Regions from separate parts of the Pseudomonas sp. RA_105y_Pfl2_P56 genome, predicted to be linked through region 1. Evidence: predicted binding sites of a transcription regulator. Region 1 holds the regulator's gene; each other region holds the start of a gene.
What was found. Region 1 encodes sigma-54, which starts transcription at its own class of promoters, with help from an activator protein. Its sites were predicted from a motif close to ANTGGCATNNANNTTGCTNT; they were not measured.
Positions count from the first base shown of each region.

Region 2: AACY11_RS03060 (pilin) is a predicted target of sigma-54. The motif match lies at 2,339-2,358, and genes of this name have one in related genera.
Region 3: flgB (flagellar basal body rod protein FlgB) is a predicted target of sigma-54. The motif match lies at 2,360-2,379, and genes of this name have one in related genera.

Region 1 is NZ_CAXAPL010000005.1:28,547-32,673, forward strand. It holds gene lptB (LPS export ABC transporter ATP-binding protein) at 1-607, shown strand, start outside; gene AACY11_RS05185 (RNA polymerase factor sigma-54) at 796-2,289, shown strand; gene hpf (ribosome hibernation-promoting factor, HPF/YfiA family) at 2,363-2,671, shown strand; gene ptsN (PTS IIA-like nitrogen regulatory protein PtsN) at 2,683-3,147, shown strand; gene rapZ (RNase adapter RapZ) at 3,150-4,007, shown strand; gene AACY11_RS05205 (HPr family phosphocarrier protein) at 4,023-4,127, shown strand, end outside.
Region 2 is NZ_CAXAPL010000003.1:38,448-42,574, forward strand. It holds gene AACY11_RS03045 (DUF748 domain-containing protein) at 1-721, shown strand, start outside; gene AACY11_RS03050 (DUF2845 domain-containing protein) at 721-1,017, shown strand; gene AACY11_RS03055 (BON domain-containing protein) at 1,198-1,554, opposite strand; gene AACY11_RS03060 (pilin) at 1,852-2,292, opposite strand; gene pilB (type IV-A pilus assembly ATPase PilB) at 2,519-4,127, shown strand, end outside.
Region 3 is NZ_CAXAPL010000025.1:64,505-68,631, reverse strand. It holds gene flgA (flagellar basal body P-ring formation chaperone FlgA) at 1-247, opposite strand, end outside; gene AACY11_RS17895 (chemotaxis protein CheV) at 330-1,262, shown strand; gene cheR (protein-glutamate O-methyltransferase CheR) at 1,311-2,138, shown strand; gene flgB (flagellar basal body rod protein FlgB) at 2,420-2,827, shown strand; gene flgC (flagellar basal body rod protein FlgC) at 2,831-3,274, shown strand; gene flgD (flagellar hook assembly protein FlgD) at 3,290-4,015, shown strand; gene flgE (flagellar hook protein FlgE) at 4,046-4,127, shown strand, end outside.

The DNA of each region.
Region 1 (4,127 bases):
CGGCAAGACCACATGCTTCTACATGATTGTCGGCCTGGTACAGGCCGATCAGGGCCGCGTGCTGATCGACGATCTGGACGTCAGCCACCAGCCAATGCACGGTCGCGCAAAGGCAGGTATTGGCTATCTACCGCAAGAAGCCTCGATCTTCCGCAAGCTGTCGGTGGCCGACAACATCATGGCCATCCTCGAGACTCGCCAGGAGCTCGACAAGGCCGGCCGTCGCAAGGAGCTGGAAAGCCTGCTGCAGGAATTTCACATCAGCCACATCCGCGACAACCTGGGCATGAGCCTGTCCGGTGGTGAACGCCGCCGAGTTGAAATCGCGCGTGCTCTGGCAACCGCACCGAAATTCATCCTGCTCGACGAACCGTTCGCCGGTGTCGACCCGATCTCGGTCGGCGACATCAAGCAGATCATCCACCACCTCAAGGCCAAGGGCATCGGCGTACTGATCACCGACCACAACGTGCGTGAGACGCTGGATATCTGCGAAACCGCTTACATCGTCAACGACGGCCAGTTGATTGCCGAAGGCGACGCAGAAACCATCCTGGCCAACGATCTGGTCAAGGAAGTGTATCTGGGTCACGAGTTCCGCCTGTAAACGCGACAGCGCCCGGAGAGACGCGCGGGCGCTGTATCGATTCAAGCAGGATTTAATACGCTTTAATTGTTACAACGCTCTAGGCAAACACTTCAGTTTCAGGCATATAATTTGCTTAAGTTTGGCGCTTCGGCGCTCTGTAGTGGATGGCGCATGTGCGCCGGCGAATAAGGTGTTAAGCCCCTGCCATGAAACCATCGCTAGTCTTGAGAATGGGCCAGCAGCTGACGATGACACCGCAGCTGCAACAGGCCATCCGTCTGCTCCAATTGTCGACCCTGGATCTGCAACAGGAAATCCAGGAGGCCCTGGAATCCAATCCGATGCTCGAACGCCAGGAAGAAGGCGACGACTTCGATAACTCGGACCCTCTGGCCGACAACGCCGAGCAAAAGCCCAACACCGAAATTCAGGAACCGTCCTATCAGGAAACCGCTCCGACGGTGGACAATCTGGAAGATGGCGAATGGAGCGAGCGTATCCCCAACGAGCTTCCGGTCGACACGGCCTGGGAGGACGTCTACCAGACCAGTGCCAGCAGCCTGCCCAGCAGCGATGACGACGAATGGGACTTCACCACTCGCACCTCCGCCGGTGAAAGCCTGCAAAGCCACCTGCTGTGGCAGCTCAATCTCGCGCCGATGTCAGACACCGACCGACTGATCGCCGTCACCCTGGTCGACTGCATAAACAACCAGGGTTACCTGGACGAAACCCTCGAAGAAATCCTCGAAGCGTTCGACCCGGAACTGGACATCGAACTGGACGAAATCGAAGCCGTTCTGCACCGCATCCAGCAGTTTGAACCCGCTGGCATCGGCGCCCGCAACCTCGGCGAATGCCTGTTGCTGCAACTGCGCCAGTTGTCGGCGAAGACACCATGGCTGACTGAAGCGAAACGTCTGGTCACCGACTACATCGACTTGCTCGGCAGCCGCGATTACAACCAGTTGATGCGGCGCATGAAGCTCAAGGAAGATGAACTGCGTCAAGTCATCGAACTGGTGCAGAGCCTCAACCCGCGTCCGGGCTCTCAGATCGAATCCACTGAAGCCGAATACGTCGTCCCTGACGTCATTGTGCGCAAGGACAATGAACGCTGGCTGGTCGAACTGAATCAGGAATCAGTGCCCCGCCTGCGGGTCAACGCCCAGTATGCCGGCTTCGTAAGACGCGCCGATACCAGCGCCGACAACACTTTCATGCGCAACCAGTTGCAGGAAGCCCGCTGGTTCATCAAGAGCCTGCAAAGCCGCAACGAAACCCTGATGAAAGTGGCCACCCAGATCGTCGAGCATCAACGCGGCTTTCTGGAATACGGGGACGAAGCCATGAAGCCACTGGTGCTGCATGACATCGCCGAAGCGGTTGGCATGCACGAATCGACGATTTCCCGAGTGACCACGCAGAAGTTCATGCATACCCCGCGCGGTATCTATGAACTGAAATACTTTTTCTCAAGCCACGTCAGCACCTCCGAAGGCGGTGAATGCTCGTCCACGGCGATCCGCGCGATCATCAAAAAACTGGTTGCTGCGGAAAATCAGAAAAAGCCGTTGAGTGACAGCAAGATCGCTGGTTTACTGGAGGCACAAGGCATTCAGGTGGCTCGCCGCACCGTCGCCAAGTACCGCGAGTCCCTCGGGATCGCGCCTTCGAGCGAACGCAAGCGGTTGATGTAAGCCACGTTACAGCGTTCCAGTGGCAGGCTATCCAGCCTGCCGCTTTATGCACTGGCAACGAAGGAGAAGCTGTATGCAAGTCAACATCAGTGGACACCAACTGGAAGTGACCGAACCTCTGCGCACCTACATCAACGAGAAACTCGAACGATTGGAGCGCCATTTCGACAAGATCACCAACGTACAAGTCACGATGTGTGTCGAAAAGCTCAAGCAGAAAATCGAAGCCACCTTGCATATTCCCGGCAGTGAAGTGGTCGCCAACGCGGAACATACCGATATGTACGCCGCGATCGACGCCCTGACCGACAAGCTGGATAAACAACTCAAAAAGCATAAGGAAAAGACCCAGAGCCTGCTCCAGGGCGCTACCGGTCGATAACCCCCCACTCCATGATCCGACTTGAAAATATCCTGACCCCCGGCCGTTCTCTTGTGAACGTGCCGGGCGGCAGTAAAAAGAAAGCCCTCGAACAAATTGCCAACCTGATCGCCCGCGAAGTGCCGGCGCTGGAGATGCAAGATGTCTTCGAGGCCCTGATTGCCCGTGAAAAACTCGGTTCCACCGGTTTTGGCAACGGCATCGCCATTCCTCACTGTCGCCTCAAGGGTTGCATTGAGCCTGTCAGCGCTCTGCTTCACCTCGACGCCCCTATCGATTTCGATGCGATCGACGGCGCCCCCGTTGATCTGTTGTTTGTACTGCTGGTCCCAGAAGCCGCTACCGATGCGCACCTGGAGTTACTGCGTCAAATCGCCAGCATGCTCGACCGCAAGGAAGTACGCGAAAGACTGCGCAGCGCTGCCGGCAGTGAAGCCTTGTACCAAGTGGTACTGGAAGAGCAGAACAGGCATTAATCATGCGCTTGATCATCGTCAGTGGCCGCTCCGGCTCGGGCAAAAGCACCGCACTGAATGTCCTTGAGGACAGCGGTTACTACTGCATCGACAACCTGCCGGCAGGCTTGTTGCCAGAACTGGCTGAACGCGCACTGATACACACCGAATTGGCACAACCGCTGGTGGCCGTGTCGATCGATGCGCGCAACCTGCCGAGCCATCTCTCGCGTTTCCCCGAGTTGCTGGAAGAAGTCCGCAGCCGCCACATCCAGTGCGATGTGCTTTATCTGGACGCCGACGAAGAAACCCTGCTCAAGCGTTTTTCGGAAACCCGTCGGCGTCATCCACTGAGCACTGCCAACCGCTCACTGGCCGAAGCGATCAGCGATGAAACCGCCCTGCTCGGCCCAATCGCCGATCTGGCCGACCTGAAGATCAACACCACCCACCTGAACCTGTACCAGTTGCGCGACACCATCAAGTTGCGCCTGCTCAATCAGCCTGAACCCGGAACAGCATTTCTCGTTGAGTCATTCGGCTTCAAACGCGGCATGCCGGTCGATGCAGACGTGGTGTTCGACGTGCGCTGCCTGCCCAACCCGTACTGGAAGCCAGAGCTGCGCGCGCAATCGGGTCTCGATGCGCCGGTGGCCGAATACCTGGCGGCGCAGCCGGAAGTCGAGGAAATGTTCCAGGACATTTACGCCTACCTGCACAAATGGCTGCCGCGTTTCGCCGCGAGCAATCGCGCCTACGTCACCATTGCCATCGGCTGCACCGGCGGGCATCACCGCTCCGTCTACCTGACCGAACGCCTGGGTCAGGCCCTGCACAAAACCCTGAAGAACGTCCAGGTTCGCCACCGCGACCTCACTTAAAGGATTCACACCGCGATGCCTGCTCTGGAAATCGAAATCATCAACAAACTGGGCTTGCACGCCCGGGCGTCGGCCAAGTTCGTCGGGGTTGCAGGTCAGTATCCGGATTGCACGATCAGA
Region 2 (4,127 bases), on a different contig from region 1:
GATCTCCATTGAATTGCCGGTAACGGGCGACTTGAACAACCCGCAGTTCAGCGTGATGCCGATTGTCTGGCAGACCCTGCGCAACCTGATCGTCAAAGCCGCCGCTGCGCCGTTCAAACTGATCGGCGGGCTGGTCAGCGGCGGTGGTTCGCAAGACCTCGGCACCGTGTCCTTTGCCCCCGGCTCCAGCGAACTGAACAAGGACGCTGAAGCGGCGCTGATCAAGCTGTCACAAGCGCTGAAGGAGCGTCCGGCCCTGCGCCTGGAAATCGAAGGCACCGCCGCGAAAAGCAGCGACGGCCCATTGCTTGCCGAACAGCGTCTGGAGCGTGAATACCAGTACAACTACTACAAGATGCTCCAGCGTCGTGGCGACAAAGTCCCGGCCCAAGCGTCCTTGATCAACGTCCCCGATGGCGAGAAAGGCCCGCTGCTTGAAGGCATCTACCGCACCCGCCTGAAAACCCAGCCACCGGCTCAATGGAAGGATCTGGGCAAGGAAGAGCGCACCGCGAAAATGCGCGAAGGCGTGATCAAGTTCTGGAGCGGCAGCGATGTGTTGCTGCGCCAGTTGGGCCAGGATCGCGCCAGCAGCATCAAGGATTATCTGGTGGACAAGGGCCAGTTGGCGGACGACCGCGTGTACTTCATCGACGCCAACCTTGGCGAGGCACAAAGCGACGGTCGAGTGGTCACGCAAATGCACCTGGATGCCGAATGATGAAGCGACAATGGCTGGCCGCGATGGCCCTGACACTCATTGCCGGAAACACTTGGGCGTCCGATACGCTGCGCTGCGGCAGCCAACTGGTCAGCATCGGTGACCGCGCAAGCGAAGTACTTCACAAGTGCGGTGAGCCGGTCAATCGTGACCTGTTGGGCTACAAGCGCAGCGCCAATCGCCGCGAAGAGTTTCAGGTCGAGGAATGGACTTACGGCCCGAACAACGGCATGTACCAATACCTGCACTTTGAGGGCAACCGCCTGCGCCAGATCAACAGCGAACGCGGGCATTAACCCCAGCCCCCCGCAGTTGTTTTTTGTGGCACCGCGAAATAGAACAGGCCCCGACACAAGTGTCGGGGCCTGTAATGGTCACATCCATGTGACCAGTCGCATGAACTCTAAAGTGGCGACAGACGTATGGCTCGGCCCGTCTGTCGCGCCTTCTCCCGGTCCAGGCGAGAAGCCTTTGCCTTACTCGGCTTTCAGGCCGTCAGCGGACACCGCTTTGACGCCTGTGATTTTCTTGGTGATGCTCACAGCCATTTCTTTTTGAGCATCGGTCACTGCAACAGTGGAGGACAGGGAAACGACGCCTTTGTTGGTTTCAACTTTGATGTCGGTGCCTGGGATGCCTTTTTCGGTCACCAGATCGCTTTTCACTTTGGTAGTGATCCAGGTATCGGAAGTAACTTCTTTAGCCTTGGTCATTTCACCGGCAGCCAGCGTCATGGGTGCCTGAGTAGCCTGGGTGGATTGTGCGAATGCACCGCAGGACATGGTCAGGGTCAGCGCGGTAGCAGCAGCGGCAGTGATAGCGAACTTCTTCATACGAGTAACTCCTGTTTTTCTGGAAAGTCTGCTGGATGTCTTGTCAGCAGGGTTACTGGAGATATTGCGAACGCTGTGCCAACTTTCATGAAGCAATAAAAACGATATGAATCAATAGCTTACAATTAAGGCAAATTTTCGGATTCATGCAAATTGCATGACTTGCGCAATATGCACATGCAAGTTGCGGCTTTTGGAAAAGTTCCTAAGATGCTGAAATTATTGAGGCTTTTATAAAGCGCCGCGCCATGAAAAATGCCCCGCTGTGCGGGGCATTCCGTGACGCCGTTGAACGCCTCAGGCACCGCTGCCCGGGCAACCTTTAGGCGCGTAGTCGGGATTGACCGTGGACGCACAACTCCAAGTGCCAGAGGTACTGCCCGTTGCAGCGCCAGTGCGGGTCAATGTGATGGTTTTACCCAACACGGGCCCTGGCGCGTTCACCAAAGTACAGGTGATGGTGCCAGCGCCTGTGGACGCTGTACCCGAAGCGGCCAGCGTGCAGTTGGAGGTGGTGGCCGTGGCACTGCCGGCGACGTTCGTCAGTGACGGATCAGTACCTTGATTGATGGTGTCTTCAAAAGGGACTTTCAGAGCACTGATTTCCGCCAACCCCGCCGTCACTTTCGACCGTGCCTGATATTTCGAATACTGCGGCAACGCGATGGTCGCCAGAATCCCGATGATCGCCACCACGATCAGCAGTTCGATCAGCGTAAAACCTTGTTGTTTTTTCATAGACACGCTCCATGCATGAGTCGAAATCTCATGATCTGAGAAGGACCGAGCATAGCCCATGCCAATCGCCATAAAGCCCTGCTGACTGGGCGCGAGCAGCGGGCGGCGCGGTTTCCTACAACCTGTAACCGCACTATCTGACACTTTTTGTCACCTGCATGGGCCGTGTTTGGCGCTGTCACTTGACTAGGCTATAAGTCATGAACGGCAAGTGCGCGGAATCCCCATGAATGACATCGCTCTGAGCGGTCTGGCCAAGCAATTGGTGCAGGCCGAACTGCTGACGGAAAAAAGCGCCCAGCAAGCCTGGCAACAGGCCCAGCGCGACAGGCTGTCGCTGGTCACTTATCTGGTACAGAACAAACTGCTGAAAAGCGCTCAGGTGGCCGAGATCGCCTCGGAGCACTTCGGCATGGCGTTCCTTGATCTCAATTGCCTGGACTTGGAAACCCAGCCCAAAGATCTGGTCAGTGAAAAACTGGTGCGCCAGCACCACGCCCTGCCCTTGTGGCGTCGCGGCAACAAACTGTTCGTGGGCATTTGCGACCCGAGCAATCATCAAGCGATCAATGACATCCAGTTCAGCACCGGCCTGAGCACCGAAGCCATTCTGGTGGAGGACGACAAGCTCACCGACGCCATCGAAAAATTCTTCGACACCCACACCTCAGGCCTTGAAGACATGGCCGATGTCGATCTCGACGGTCTCGATGTCGAAGCCATCGACGACAGCAATCAGGACGCCATCGGCGGACTCGATGTCGACGATGCGCCAGTGGTGCGTTTCGTCCACAAAATGCTGCTCGATGCGATCAAGAGCGGCTCTTCCGACTTGCACTTCGAGCCCTACGAGAAAACCTATCGGGTACGGGTACGCACCGACGGCATTCTGCGCGAAGTGGCCAAACCACCCATTCAACTGGCCGGGCGCATCGCCGCACGCCTGAAAGTCATGGCCAGCCTCGATATCTCGGAGCGTCGCAAACCCCAGGACGGGCGAATCAAAATGCGCCTGTCGAAAAGCAAATCGATCGATTTCCGGGTCAACACCCTGCCCACTCTGTGGGGCGAAAAAGTGGTGATCCGGATTCTCGACCCGTCCAGCGCGCAGATCGGGATCGATGCCCTGGGCTATGAGCCAGCGCAAAAAGACCTGTACATGGCCGCGCTCAAACAGCCGCAAGGGATGATTCTGGTCACCGGCCCTACCGGCTCGGGTAAAACCGTATCGCTGTATACCGGCCTGAACATCCTCAACACCGTCGACATCAATATTTCCACCGCCGAAGACCCGGTGGAGATCAACATGGAAGGCATCAATCAGGTCAACGTCAACCCCAAACAAGGGCTCGACTTTGCTCAGGCATTGCGTTCGTTTCTGCGCCAGGACCCGGACGTGATCATGGTCGGCGAGATCCGCGATCTGGAAACCGCCGAAATCGCGATCAAGGCAGCGCAAACCGGCCACCTCGTGTTGTCCACGCTGCACACCAACAGCGCAGCCGAAACCCTGACCCGCCTGCACAACATGGGCATCCCCGGTTTCAACATCGCCACCTCGGTCAGCCTGATCATCGCGCAACGGCTGGCGCGCAAGTTGTGCAGCCACTGCAAGAAACCCATCGAGATCCCGCGCGAAACGCTGATCAAGGAAGGCTTCCCCGAGGAACGCATTGGCAGTTTCACGATCTACGAGCCGGTCGGTTGCGATCATTGCAACGGCGGTTACAAGGGGCGTGTGGGGATTTATGAAGTGGTGAAAAACACACCGGAACTGCAACGGCTGATCATGGCCGAAGGCAACTCGCTGGAAATCGACAGCCAGATGCGCCGTG
Region 3 (4,127 bases), on a different contig from region 1:
TGTGCATACGGGGGTCGAGCTGGTTGACTTCGATTTCGTAGCGGCCTTCTGTTTGACTGGTAGCCAGATAGTCTTCTACGGTGAACTCAAGAAAGCCCTGAGTGACGCCGATAAGCATGTCAGGCAAGGTAACCGCATCAGCAATGGCAGGGCTGCCGGCGAAAAAGAGGCAAACGGCGGACATCGCGCAAAGCCCTCTGCGAAGGGGAGATGTCAGGCGTCGGAAAAATGTCGTTTGAGCGTTCATACGAGTTAAAAAGCAAGCGCCGTGCCGTTTAGCAATGAATGTGCGTCGCAACAACACTTGGCGTTGGTGTAGGAGTCTGGGCATGGCTGGTGTAATGGATTCGGTGAACCAGCGCACGCAACTGGTAGGGCAGAATCGCCTGGAGCTGTTGTTGTTCCGTCTCGACGGTCAGCAGCTCTACGGGATCAACGTGTTCAAGGTTCGGGAAGTGCTGCAATGCCCGCAACTGACGCTGATGCCCAAGTCCAGTCCTGTCGTGTGCGGGGTGGCGAATATTCGGGGGGCGACCATTCCGATCCTTGATCTGGCAATGGCGACCGGTTCCGGGGCATTGAAAGACAAGAAAAATCCGTTCGTGATCATCACGGAGTACAACACCAAGACCCAGGGTTTCCTGGTTCGCTCGGTGGAGCGCATCGTCAACATGAACTGGGAGGAGATCCATCCACCGCCCAAGGGCACCGGGCGCGATCATTACCTGACCGCTGTGACTCGGGTGGACAATCAGTTAGTCGAAATCATCGACGTCGAAAAGGTGCTGGCGGAAGTTGCACCGACGCCGGAAGCGATTTCGGTCGGTGTTGTCGATGTCGAGACGCAGACCAAGGCGTTGTCGCTGCGGGTGCTGACGGTCGATGACTCGTCGGTGGCGCGCAAGCAGGTCACGCGTTGCCTGCAGACGATCGGCGTTGAAGTCGTGGCGTTGAACGACGGCAAGCAGGCGCTGGATTACCTGCGCAAGCTGGTCGACGAGGGCAAGAAGCCGGAAGAAGAGTTCCTGATGATGATTTCCGACATCGAGATGCCGGAGATGGACGGGTACACCCTGACGGCCGAAATCCGCGGCGACGCTCGCATGCAAAAGCTTCATATCATCCTGCATACTTCGTTGTCGGGGGTATTCAATCAGGCGATGGTCAAGAAAGTCGGTGCCGATGACTTTTTGGCCAAGTTCCGCCCTGATGACCTGGCATCCCGGGTAGTCGACCGGATCAAAGCAGCAGATATCAGCTAGGGACCTTTTGTCCCTGGCGGTCAACACGATTTAAGAGGCGGCATCAATTTGTCTACGGGTAATTTGGATTTCGAACAGTTCCGGGTCTTCCTGGAAAAAGCCTGTGGCATTTTGCTCGGTGAAAACAAGCAGTACCTGGTCTCGAGCCGTCTCAACAAACTGATGGAGCAGCAAGGTATCAAGTCCCTGGGTGAGCTGGTTCAGCGCATCCAGACCCAGCCGCGCAGTGGTTTGCGCGAGCAGGTCGTCGATGCCATGACAACCAACGAAACCCTGTGGTTTCGTGACACCTATCCGTTTGAAGTCTTGAAGAACAAGGTGCTGCCCGAAGCCATCAAGGCCAGTCCCAACCAGCGTCTGCGGATCTGGTCGGCAGCCTGCTCGTCGGGTCAGGAACCGTACTCGCTCTCGATGTCTATCGATGAGTTCGAGCGCGTCAACCTTGGCCAGTTGAAGATGGGCGTGCAGATCGTTGCCACCGATCTCTCGGGTAGCATGCTGAACAACTGCAAGACTGGCGAGTACGACAGCCTTGCAATCGGTCGCGGTTTGTCCCCCGATCGTCTGCAGCGTTTTTTCGATCCGAAAGGACCTGGGCGCTGGGTCATCAAGGCACCGATCAAGAACCGGGTGGAGTTTCGCTCGTTCAATTTGCTCGACAGTTACGCCAGCCTGGGCAAGTTCGACATCGTGTTCTGCCGCAACGTGTTGATCTACTTCTCTGCTGAAGTGAAGAAAGACATTCTGTTGCGCATTCACAGCACGCTGAAACCGGGTGGTTATCTGTTCCTTGGCGCTTCCGAAGCGCTGAACGGTTTGCCGGATCATTACCAGATGGTCCAGTGCAGCCCGGGGATCATTTACAAGGCCAAGTAATCTGCAAATCGGCAACACAAAAACGGGAGTCCGCAGGGGCTCCCGTTTTTTTGTGCCTGGCGTTTCTACGAGGTCGCCGCTCCCACAGTGGAGCTGTGGTGTGGGTGGGAGGGGAGGGCAAGCGGCAGAAAAGCGGCAGCCAGCGGAAGTCGTTTGCCGCTTTTCTGGCATTGCCGCTTTGCCTGATCCCCGCAAAGGTGCGGTTTTCGGGGGTTTCTCGCGTTGGCACGGCGCTTGCTAAAGCTCAGTTACGAAAAACCGGTCACCCGAAGGTTCCCGACATGAGCATCAGCTTCGATAAAGCGCTCGGCATTCACGAAAAGGCATTGGGCTTCCGCGCTCAGCGTGCCGAAGTGCTGGCCAACAACATCGCCAACGCCGATACCCCGAACTACAAGGCTCGGGATCTGGACTTCTCCAAAGTGCTTGAAGCACAGACCCAGAAGAACGCCAACGGCACCATCGCCCTGAACATGACTAACAGCCGTCACATCGAAGCTGAAGGCCTGGGCAATGGCGACGAGTCGCTGATGTATCGCACGCCGATGCAGCCTTCGATAGACCAGAACACCGTAGATGCTCAGCTTGAGCAGTCGAACTACGCGCAAAACGCGGTCGGCTTCCAGGCCAGCTTCACTCTGCTCAACAGCAAATTCAAAGGGCTGGTGTCAGCCCTGCGCGGAGAGTAATCCATGTCCCTGTCCAGCGTTTTCAACATTGCCGGCAGCGGCATGAGCGCACAAACCACGCGTCTGAACACCGTGGCTTCGAACATCGCCAACGCCGAAACCGTCTCGTCGAGCATCGACCAGACCTACCGCGCCCGTCACCCGGTGTTCGCCACCATGTTCCAGGGTGGCCAGAACAGCGGCAGCAACTCGCTGTTCCAGAGCCAGGATGCCGCCGGTCAAGGCGTGCAGGTGCTCGGTGTGGTCGAAGACCAGAGCAACCTTGAAGCGCGCTACGAGCCGAACCATCCGGCCGCCGACGCCAAGGGCTACGTCTACTACCCGAACGTCAACGTGGTGGAAGAAATGGCTGACATGATTTCCGCGAGCCGTTCGTTCCAGACCAACGCCGAAATGATGAACACCGCCAAAACCATGATGCAGAAGGTGCTGACCCTCGGTCAGTAATAAGGGGCGACGGCCATGAGTGTTTCCGATACCACCAGCAGCTTGAGCATGAATGACATCCTGGCGAACTCGTCGAAAAAGACCAGTTCGACCACCGGTGGCATTGCTTCGGCTACCAACAGCGCCACCGGCGGCCAGGCACTGGGCAAGGACGCGTTCCTGCAATTGCTGGTCACCCAGCTGAAAAACCAGAACCCGCTCGACCCGCAGGACAACAGCGCGTTCGTTGCGCAGTTGGCGCAGTTCAGCAGCCTGGAAGGCATCACCACGCTTAACAGCACCGTCAGCTCGCTGGCCGGCAACTACAACTCCTCGCAGGCACTGCAGGCGTCGTCGCTGGTCGGTCGCAACGTGATCGTGCAGACCAACAGCGTTCAGATGGACGACCCGAGCAAGGGCATGACCGGTTCGGCGACCGTTCCGTCATCGATTGCCGGTGGCACCGTCAGCATTACCGACAGCAGCGGCACGGTGGTTCGCACCATCGATCTGGGCAGTCGCGCCGCAGGCAGCGCGAGCTTCACCTGGGACGGCAAGGACAAGGACGGCAATCTGGTGAAGGCCGGTACCTATACCGTCAAAGCCAACGCATCAATCAATGGCACCGCGACCGACTTGGCGACTTACCTGCCAGCCACGGTCAACAGTGTGACCATCAGCCAGACCGGCGGCGAGTTGATGCTCAACCTGTCCGGCAAGGGCACCGTCGCCCTGTCCAAAGTACAAACCATTGGTATATAGAGCCGACTAACCGGCACAAAGGAGTGGAATATGTCTTTCAATATCGGCCTTAGCGGTCTCTATGCAGCCAACAAACAACTGGACGTGACCGGCAATAACATCGCCAACGTTG